3 regions of the Variovorax sp. PvP013 genome follow, and region 3 is predicted to be linked to each of the others. Evidence: riboswitches for the same ligand, from Rfam matches in the RefSeq annotation. Region 3 holds a riboswitch; each other region holds the start of a gene.
What was found. Region 3 has a riboswitch for cobalamin ahead of ABID77_RS17000 (TonB-dependent receptor). Riboswitches for the same ligand answer to the same signal wherever they lie in the genome.
Positions count from the first base shown of each region.

Region 1: linked by a shared signal. The riboswitch ahead of cobO (cob(I)yrinic acid a,c-diamide adenosyltransferase) and the one ahead of ABID77_RS17000 (TonB-dependent receptor) in region 3 are both predicted to bind cobalamin.
Region 2: linked by a shared signal. The riboswitch ahead of ABID77_RS05025 (TonB-dependent receptor domain-containing protein) and the one ahead of ABID77_RS17000 (TonB-dependent receptor) in region 3 are both predicted to bind cobalamin.

Region 1 covers NZ_JBNDLF010000008.1:76,420-79,688, reverse strand. Annotated here, with positions in the region: gene cobW (cobalamin biosynthesis protein CobW) at 1-1,038, opposite strand, end outside; gene cobO (cob(I)yrinic acid a,c-diamide adenosyltransferase) at 1,104-1,682, opposite strand; cobalamin riboswitch at 1,767-2,023, opposite strand; gene ABID77_RS18235 (AI-2E family transporter) at 2,052-3,269, opposite strand, start outside.
Region 2 covers NZ_JBNDLF010000001.1:1,043,947-1,047,215, forward strand. Annotated here, with positions in the region: gene ABID77_RS05025 (TonB-dependent receptor domain-containing protein) at 1-1,465, opposite strand, end outside; cobalamin riboswitch at 1,539-1,780, opposite strand; gene ABID77_RS05030 (DUF904 domain-containing protein) at 1,820-2,092, shown strand; partial or broken gene ABID77_RS05035 (cell division protein ZapA) at 2,089-2,328, shown strand; gene ABID77_RS05040 (catalase family protein) at 2,974-3,269, shown strand, end outside.
Region 3 covers NZ_JBNDLF010000006.1:213,967-217,235, forward strand. Annotated here, with positions in the region: gene ABID77_RS17000 (TonB-dependent receptor) at 1-1,341, opposite strand, end outside; cobalamin riboswitch at 1,469-1,736, opposite strand; gene ABID77_RS17005 (SDR family NAD(P)-dependent oxidoreductase) at 2,218-2,973, shown strand.

The DNA of each region.
Region 1 (3,269 bases), on a different contig from region 3:
CTCCGCGTCCAGTTCGGCCTGCAGCACGGCGCCGTCGAGCGCCGCGCCGATCAGCACCAGGCGCGTCTGCCGTGTCTCGTCCGCGCGCCAGGGCCGGTCGAAGTAGCTGTCGAAGCGCGCGCCGACGCCCTGCACCACCAGGCGCATCGCGGCGTCCGGCAAGGCCACGAAGCCCTTGACCCGGTAGATCTCGTGGCGCTCGACCAGCTCCCGCAGGACCGCCAGCAGGCGGTCGCGTCCGGGCACCCGGAGCGTCACCGAGACCGAGTCGAAGGCGTCGTGGTCGTGGTCCTCCTCCTCGTCGTGATGGGTCCGGCGCCCGTCGATCGCATCCTCCACGGCGCGCTCCAGGCCCAGCAGCACGCCCAGGTCGAGGCGGCCGTGCTGCGCGTGCACCAGCTTCACGCCGGCGGCGGTCTCGGCGCGGACGACGGCCTCCACCGCGGCCAGGGCGGCGGCGTCGAGCCCGTCCGTCTTGTGGACGACCACCAGGTCGGCGGTGGCCAGCTGGTCCTCGAACAGCTCCGACAGCGGCGAGTCGTGGTCGAGGTTCTCGTCGGCGCGGCGCTGCGCGTCCACCGCCGGCGGGTCGTCGGCGAAGCGGCCGGCGGCCACCGCCGGCGCGTCCACCACCGTGATGACGGCATCCACCGTGAAGGCGTTGCGCAGGGCCGGCCACTGGAAGGCCTGCACCAGCGGCTTGGGCAGCGCCAGGCCGGAGGTCTCGATGACCAGGTGGTCGATGCGGTCGCGGCGCGCGGCGAGCTGCTCCATCACGGGCGCGAATTCCTCCTGCACGGTGCAGCACAGGCAGCCGTTGGCGAGCTCGAAGAGCTGGCCGTCGGGCGCGCCGGTCTCGTCGCAGCCGATGCCGCAGCCGCGCAGCAGCTCGCCGTCGATGCCCAGCTCGCCGAACTCGTTGACGATGACGGCGATGCGCCGGCCTTCGGCGTTCTGCAGCAGGTGGCGCAGCAGCGTGGTCTTGCCGCTGCCGAGGAAGCCGGTGACGATGGTGGCGGGGATCTTGCGACTTTGCATGGGGGTGTTCTCCGGCGTCGGGTTGGAAAGGTGCTGGTGGATGGATCGGGGCGGACGCGGGAGCGTCAGTCCTCGATGCCGCGCTGTGCCGGCACGCCGGCCTTGAAGTGGTGCTTGACGAGGGCCATCTCGGTGGCCTCGTCGGCGATGGCGATCAGCTCGGCCGGGGCGTTGCGTCCGGTGAGCACGACGCTCACGTGCGGGGGTCGCTCGCGCAGGCAGCGCAGGATGCGTTCGAGCGGAATCCATCCGTAGCGCAGCGGGTACATGATCTCGTCGAGCACCACCATGTCGTGCGCGCCCGCGCGGACGGTGGCCTCGGCGCGCGCCCAGCCGTCGAGCGCCAGCGCGGCCGAGCGGTCCAGGTCGCGGCTCTTCCAGCTGAAGCCGTCGCCCAGGCCCTCGATCGGCAGGCCGAGCTGCGCGAACAGCCGATGCTCGCCGAAGCGTGCTGTCGGCACCTTCATGAACTGGTAGATCTTGAGCGTCCCGCCGTCGCCGTGGACGCGCATGGCGAGCCCGAAGGCGGTCGTGCTCTTGCCCTTGCCGGTGCCGGTCAGCACCGTGACGAGGCCGGATCGGACACCGGCGACGTCGTCGCGCGACGGCCCATGGGCGCGCGACGGGCCCGGCTCGGACGGCAGAACTTGATTCAAGAGAGGAACACCGGTCGGTCGTGCTCGCCTGCTTCCCCGCAGATCCGCACCATCCGGCGCGCCGCACGCATGCGGCACGCCACCTCGTTGGCCGGTATCCGGGCTGGCGGAGACGACCCGTGTCACCTTCCCGGGCGGCACCGCTTGCGCGGGGTTCACCCAGTGGTCTGTCGACACGAGCAGCGAGCAGGAAGCTCGCGTCCGCTTACCGTTGCGGGGGCAGCTCAGGTTGAGGCGCGCGGACGGATCGCCGCGGACGCCTGTCCTGATTCCCGTTGAACTGCCCCGACCGGAAAGCCGGGGCGAGCACCAACGCGGCGATCATAGCCGCACGCCCGGGCACGGCCGGGTCGGCCGTCACGGCAGGGCGGACGACGGGGCGGCCGCGCCGGCACCCTGCAGCATGAAGGTCTCGGCCTCGGCGTACGAATGCAGGACCAGGTCGACCTGCGCCGCCACGGCGTCCTCCGGCGCGGCCGCGGTGTCGAGCGGCAGCCGGATGGTGACCAGCACGGCGTGCGGCAGCGCGGCGCGGAATTCGGCCGTCAGCGCGGTCCAGGCGGCGAAGGACGCCTGGGGCGGATAGGCGACGAAGACGGTGCCCACCAGCCGGGCCTTGTCGTCCCGCGAGGGATCGGGCAGCTCCTCCATCGACACGCTGCGGGCGTCGATGTCGGCGTCGCTCAGGGCCCGCACCAGCAGTTCGGTGAGGAGTTCGTCGCGGTCGGAGCCCGAGCTGACGCACAGCACGATCGAGCCCGTGGGCACGTCGAGCTCGCCCTGCCACCGGCCGAGACGGGCTTCGCGCATCTGGCGCAGGCGGGTGCCGATGTGCGCGTCGGTCAGGACGATGGACGCGCGCCGCCGCGCGCGCCAGCCCAGCTTGGTCGTCGCGAACGACTCGGCCAGCCGCACGACCTGGGTCTGGATGCGCAGGCGCTGCCGCGCGTCGATGCGCCCCGCGCGGAAGTCGGCCACGCCCAGCGCCAGCCCCGGCAGCAGGACCTGGTCGCAGTAGCGGGCGAAGCTGTCGCGGCGCAGGAAGGCGCGCGCGTCCCGGATGATGGCGTCGGCGCCGCCGCTCAGGGCGCGCTGGTAGAAGCGCTGCCCGGCGTTGAGGCCGGGCGACTCGGTCAGCAGGATGGTCAGGGGCTCCAGCGCCTTCATGTGCCGCCCCACCACCACCAGGCACAGCGTCAAGGGCGTCGACAGCAGCAGCCCGACCGGCCCCCACAACGCGCCCCAGAACAGCGCCGAGACGATGACCGCGAGCGGCGCCAGGCCGGTGCTGTGGCCGTAGACCTGCGGCTCGATCACGTGCGCGACCGTCAGCTCCAGCGCGAGGAACAGCCCCAGGCTCGCGAGCACGAGGCTCCAGCCCGGATCCACCGCGGCGCTGAACAGCGCGATCAGCGCGGCCGCCCCCAGCACGCCGACGTAGGGCACGAAGCGCAGCAGGCCGGCGATCGCGCCCCACAGCGCCGCGTGCGGGATGCCGATCAGCCACAGGCCCGCCCCGACGACCGCCCCGAAGGCGACGTTGACGATCGACTGCGACAGGAAGAAGCGCGAGAC
Region 2 (3,269 bases), on a different contig from region 3:
TCAGGTTGGTGATCCGGTTGCGGTAGGCGACGACGCCGGCGGTGGTCGCGCCCTGCGTGTAGCGCAGGCCGACCTCGACGTTCTTTCCTTCTTCCGGCTGCAGGCCGGCGACGCCGTACTGGCTGAAGCGCTGATAGAGCGTCGGCGCGCGGAACGAGCTGCCCACCGAGGCGGTGGCCCGCCACTGCGGCGTGATCGCGAAGCCGTAGGCGGCGCTGCCGGTGGACTTGCCGCCGAACTCGCTGTCGTCGTCGTGGCGCGCATGCAGCTGCACCGAGTGCGGCCCCTGCACGAAGCCGTAGCCCAGCGCCAGTGCGTTCTGCGCGCGGTCGCCCGCGAGGCGCGCGCCGAAGGCCGTCGCGGCGTTGTCGAGCGCGTCCTCGCGCCGCTCCAGCGCGGCCGTCACCCGGTGCGCGCCGAGGCGCAGCTCGTTCTGGAACAGGTAGCCGCGCAGCCGCGTCTCGGTGCGGTAGAACGAGGGCTGCGTCTCGTAGGTGCTGCGGCTGTCGGTGACCTGCACGCGCGTGCTGTAGCTGTCGCTCCAGCGGGCGATCCAGGCCGCGCCGACGGTGCGCAGCCGGGTGGTGCTGACGTCGTCGTCGAACGCGGCCGGCGCGCGCGCGGCGAAGGCCGGATCGTCGTACCTGGCGCGGTTCTCGCTGGCCAGCAGCGTGGCCTCGATGCGCTGCGTCGGGCTGATGCGAAGGCCCAGCCGCGCGTTGGCCGAGTCGATGCGATAGCCGTCGCGGTCCGGGCTGGTGAAGCCGTCGGCGGACGGCACGCGCAGCGCGAGCGGCTGCACGTCGAAGCCCCGGCTGCGCTCGCGGGCGGCGCCGAGCGAATAGTCGACCGCGCCGTCGACGCCGGCCGAGCCGCTCACGCCGGCCTCGATACGGCGCAGGTCGTGGCTGCCGATGCCCACGCCCACGTAGGGCCGGGCCGCGCCCTCGCCGCGCCGGGTGAAGAGCTGCACCACGCCGCCGATGGCGTCGGAGCCGTAGACCGCCGCCGCCGGACCGCGCAGCACCTCGATGCGGTCGATCTGCGCCAGCGGGATCGCCTCCCACGCGGCGCCGCCGGTGGACTGCGAGTCGATGCGCACGCCGTCGAGGTAGACCGCCGTGAAGCGCGACTCGGCACCGCGGACGAAGACGCTGCTCGTGCCGGCGATGCCGCCGTTGCGCGCGATCTCGATGCCCGGCAGGCGCGCGAGCACGTCGGCCACGCCGGTCGCGCCGCTGCGCTCGATGGCGGCGCGGTCGACGATGGAGACGTCGCCCACCAGGTCGGCCAGCGGCTGCTCGACGCGCGTGGCGGTGACCACGGTCTCGCGCAGCGTGGCGTCGGCGGGCAGGGCCTGGGCCGTCGCGAGGACGGGCCAGGCGGCGGCGAGCGCCAGCGCCAGGGGCAGGGGACGTGCGGGTGCGGACCGGCGCGCGCCGGCGGGGAAAACGGGATTCGTCATGGAACGGAAGGCTCGGAATCAAGACCCTGTCCGGCTTCCCCGCCGGACGTCTGGGTGTCACGACGGCGCACAGGGCGCCGTCACCTCGTTGGCCGGTATCCGGGCTTGCAGCGCATCCTCCACCGCCTTCCCAGGCACCTGTTTCAGGGCGCCCAGTGGCGACTTGGCGGAGGTGGCGCCGGTGAGGACGCCGTCTGCTGGACCGTTGCGGGGGCAGCGCAGGCTGGCCGCGGCCCGGGGGGCGTGTGGCTCCTGCTTCCCGTTGAACTGCGCCGCGTGAACCGCGGCGCGAGCACCAACGCGGCGGATTCTACGGGAGGCCCTTTTCGGAATCGCGCTCATACAATCGTTTCCATGTCCGACCCGAGCCCCATCGACCAGATCGCCGAGCGCGTCGAGCGCCTGCTGGCGCGCCACGAGGAAGTCCTGCGCGCCAACGCGCAGCTGCAGGACCAGGTGGCCGCCCTGGCGCACGAGCGCGATGCGCTCCTCGCCCGCTTCGCCGAAGCCCGCGTGCGCCTGGACGCCGTGCTGCAGCGCCTGCCGGCCGACCCGTCGCACGACGGCGCCACCACGCCGGCACCGCCCGCTCCCCCTTCCCCCGCCGCCTTCGCGGCCGTTCGATGAAGCAGATCGAAGTCCAGATCATGGGCCAGAGCTACCTGCTCGGCTGCCCCGAGGGCGGGGAGGCGCGACTGCGCGACGCCGTCGAGCGCGTCGACCTCACCATGTGCCGCATCCGCGATGCCGGCAAGGTGCGCGCGCGCGACCGCATCGCCGTGCTGGCCTCGCTCCACCTGGCCTACGACCTCGGGCAGCAGACGGCCGCGGCCGAGGCGAGCGCGGCGGAGGCCACCGCCGCCGCCCACCTCGCCGCCCAGGCCCACGCCCAGCTCGAAGCGGCCGCGGCGGCCCGCCTCAAGGCGGACATCGAGGCCGCCGCCATGGCGCGCGCCCGCGCGGAGGCCGACGCCCGGCTGCAGGCCGAGGCCGCGGCCCGCGCGCAGGCCGACGCCGAGGCACGCCGGGCGGCGCTGCCGCCGCCATCCCCTCCGGCCGCGCCGCGGGACCGTCTCGACGACCTCGTCAAGCGCCTCGATCAAGCCCTTGCCGGCGACCCTCATTTGCCTTGAACCGGCACGTACGCCGGACTCCGGCGCATAGAATCGTCCCCGTCTGCGGTGCGCGCCGGGCTTAATATTTCCTTGTTCCAATGCTCTCCGGAGCCGGGCTTGGTACATCGCTCGACGGGCGTGATCATCTCGCGTCAGATGAACCCGAAGTCGTGGCTGCCCTCGCCCACCTGAACCCTGGTTCAGGATGCGGGTCCGGTGCACATTCGCAGACACCTTCTTCCCTTCCGGTCGACGCCACGTCGTCCGACACGGCCTCGTCGGCGCCGCTGACGATTCCCGCTTCCCCTCCTTCGAATACTGACCGGCGCCCCCGCGGGCCGCGCCGCCCGAAGGCCGTCCGCGCCGCGTCCACCCACGAAGGAAAACAACACCATGTCCGCTCCCCTGCCCCACGCCGCCGAGCCGCTGCGCTACCAGCCGTCCCACGAATCGCTCGAGGACGACGAATCGAAGACCACGCAGGAACTCAAGGAGGCGCTGCACCGGATCAGCGAGATCGTGCACAGGGACGAGGGCCATGCCTACCGCAGCGTGCACGCCAAGAGCCACGGCCTGCTGCTGGCCGAATTGAAGGTGCTCGACGGCCTGCCGGAACGGTTGGCGCAGGGCCTGTTCGCCAAGCCCGGCACCTATCCCGTGGCCATGCGCTTCTCCACCACGCCGGGCGA
Region 3 (3,269 bases):
CTTGTCCTCGGCGAAGAACGCATGGGTGTTCGTGCGGGTGCGATAGCGCGGCGTGTACGCCACCGGCGAAGCGTACAGGCTCGGATCGAAGACGAAGGGGTCGACCGTCGAGCGTCCGCCGTAGGGCGAGTCGTTGGTGTGCTGGAAATCGATGCGATTGACGTCGAGCCCGACGAGCACCTGGTTGCTCAGGCCGAGCAGGTCGTGCCGGAGCGTGACGTCCGTGCGGTTGCCGATCTGTTCCTGGTCGTGACCGATCTGGAGGTAGTCGCCGCGCGCCACGCGGCGGGTCGCGGCATTGAAGGTGTAGCTCTCGGTGTTGCGCCAGTGACGCTGGCTCGCCAGCCGGTAGAGCTGGTTGCGCACGGTCACGGCGCTGCCGGGCGCCCACTGCGCGTCGAGGCGAGTCCACCGGTCGTCGTACCGGATCTCGGCGTCGTCGACGTTGTAGTTCTGACGCAGGGTCCTGACGTCGAGGCGGCCGTCGATCAGTGGCACGCCGTAATAGGTCTGCGCCAACTGACGGCCCTCGTCATGGGACAGCGTGAAGCTCAGCCGCGGCGAGACATCGAGGCGCACTGCGGCGCCCACGGCCAAGCTGTCGGCCTCACCCCGCTGCATGAAACCATCGGTGCGACGCTGGCTGACGTCAAAGCGGTAGGACAGGCGATCGTTGATGGCGCCACCGCTGCCGAAGGCGAGCTGGCGGGTGGCGTCCGAGCCTAGCGTCAGCAGGGCTTCGTTCTGGATGGGCGCCTGCATGGGCTTCTTCGGCACCACGTTGATGGCGCCACCGATGGCGCCCTCCCCGTACATCACCGAGGCGGCACCACGCAGCACCTCGATCCGATCGATCGACCAGGTGTCGAAGGGAAAGGTCACGGTGCCGGCACCGGCATAGAGCCGGGTGCCGTCGAACAGCTGCATGACCGAGCCATGGCCGGAGAAGCCGCGTGCCGCCATGGCGGTGCCGCCGTTGCCCGGACCCGGGGAACCGGTGATGCCGGTGGCGCGCGTGGCGGCCTCGACCACCGAGACGTCGCCGCGCGCACGGATGAGGTCACCGCCGAGCACCTCGATGCTCGCGGGCGTCTCCAAGGGCGTCAGACCCAGCCGACTGCCGGTCTCGGTGGGCAGGTCGATCGAGAGCGGCGTGTGTCGATCGGCTTCGACCTGGACCTGGTTGAGGCTCCGGTCACTGCCTCCCAAGGCGCGTTCGGATTGCTGGGCGACGACGCCGGCAGGTCCGACGGCCAGACCGATGCTCAACGAAAGACTGGACAGGCGCGTGCGACGACCGGGCACGCTCGCGCAATCGCGCAGGGGCGATGTTCGACTCATTGACTTCTCCTTCGACCCGCGTCCCCGCGGGTTTCGAACCGATGGCGGATGCGCGGGAGAAGGAGATGGGCCGGCCGCGCGCGGCAAGGCGTGCGAGCTCCGGGCCCGGACACGCCCTCCCGCAAGTCCGAAGGCAGTCTCGAAGGCCGGTATCCGGGCTCGCGGAGTGCTCGAGTGCATGACATGCACTAGAGCGGAACCACCTCGCCTTCCCACGCCGAAGCGCAGTGGTTGCCTGCCCCTGTGAAAGAGCAGGCCTGAGGGTTTCCGTATCCGCTGACCGTTGCGGGGGCAGCGCAGGCTTTGAGACGTCAGCGACGACGTCTCGCACCTGCTTCCCGTTTAACCTGCCGCACCATGGCTGGTTCGGCAGGCACCTTCGGACTGTGACCACCCCGACGAACGTGGGTTCGCAGTGGCGGCGGGCGGATTATAGGAAGTGCTTTCCACCTGTGTGTGGTTGGCGAAGAGGTGTTTCCCCCGGACTTGCCGAGCATTCAAGCCTGTGAAACAGGGCCATATGGATGCAACCGGCACGTTCCTTTATGTTGATAAACCACAATCTCCAGTCTTATCATCAACCGCTTAGGTATATATCGAAATTTTAAAACATCGTTTCGATAAATCCTATTTGAATCGCAACAACAATTAAATTTAATCAAAGGCAATTGTGTCGATTTTTAGGACAAGCCAAAGGGCTTTTTATTCGTTCGAGGGTGAATTGGGAAAGCCATTGAATTTACTCGGACACGACGTCAGATGCCTGCACCAAAAGCCGGTCGAAGACCAGCAGCAAGCTTTCAGTGCTGGCCTGCGATGATCATCGTCCTTTTCCATTGCGCCCCACCAGCGCCCTTTCCACTTTAAGGAAACAGCATGATCGTGTTCGTCACCGGCGCCTCTTCAGGGTTCGGCGCAGCCATCACCCGGCGCTTCGCGGCCGCCGGCCATCGCGTGATCGCGGCCGGGCGCCGCGAGGAGCGTCTCAACGCGCTGGCCGACGAACTCGGACGCGATCGCGTGCTGCCCTTGGTCCTGGACGTCCGCGACAGGGATGCCGTAGCCGCTGCCGTGAACGGTCTTCCCGCGGACCATCGCGACATCGACCTGCTGGTCAACAATGCCGGTCTGGCGCTGGGCCTGGAGCCAGCCCAGAAAGCCGACCTCGCCAATTGGGACGCCATGGTCGACACGAACGTGAAGGGGCTGATGTACATGACCCACGCGGTGCTGCCTGGCATGGTGGCGCGCAACCGCGGCCACGTGATCAACCTGGGCTCCACGGCGGGAGCGTATCCCTACCCCGGGGGCAACGTGTACGGGGCCACCAAGGCCTTCGTGCGGCAGTTCTCTCTCAACCTGCGCGCCGACCTGCTGGGCACGGCCGTGCGGGTGACCGACATCGCGCCGGGCATGGTCGGCGGCACGGAGTTCTCGTCGGTGCGCCTCAAGGGCGACCAGGCCCGGGTAGAGACGATCTACAAGGACGCCAACCCCCTCACCCCCGACGACATTGCCGAAGCCGTCTTCTGGACCGGGACGCTGCCCGCGCGCATGAACGTCAATTTCCTCGAGGTCATGCCCGTGACGCAATCCTTCGGGCCACTGGCCATCCACCGGCAAACCGTCTAGTGCTGCTTGGCAGATCGATCCAAATGCGTTCTGTGGACTGGCTGGACATCGATCAGACCATGGGCCTGCGCACCTTCGACGGCTCGGTCTGCTTCAGGCCGCCATCTGCCGCTCGACCCGAGCGAGAAACGCGGTGTTCCTGTGTGCGCTGCGCGCAGCCGGTGAAGAACAGCGTGGCCACTGGCATGAGGAAGAGCCATGCCACGGTCAGCAGGAAGACCTTGGCAAGGTCGGCTCGAACGGTTTTTCCAGTGTCATGCGCGCGTCCAGTCTGTGTGTTGTTTGCTCCGAGGGTG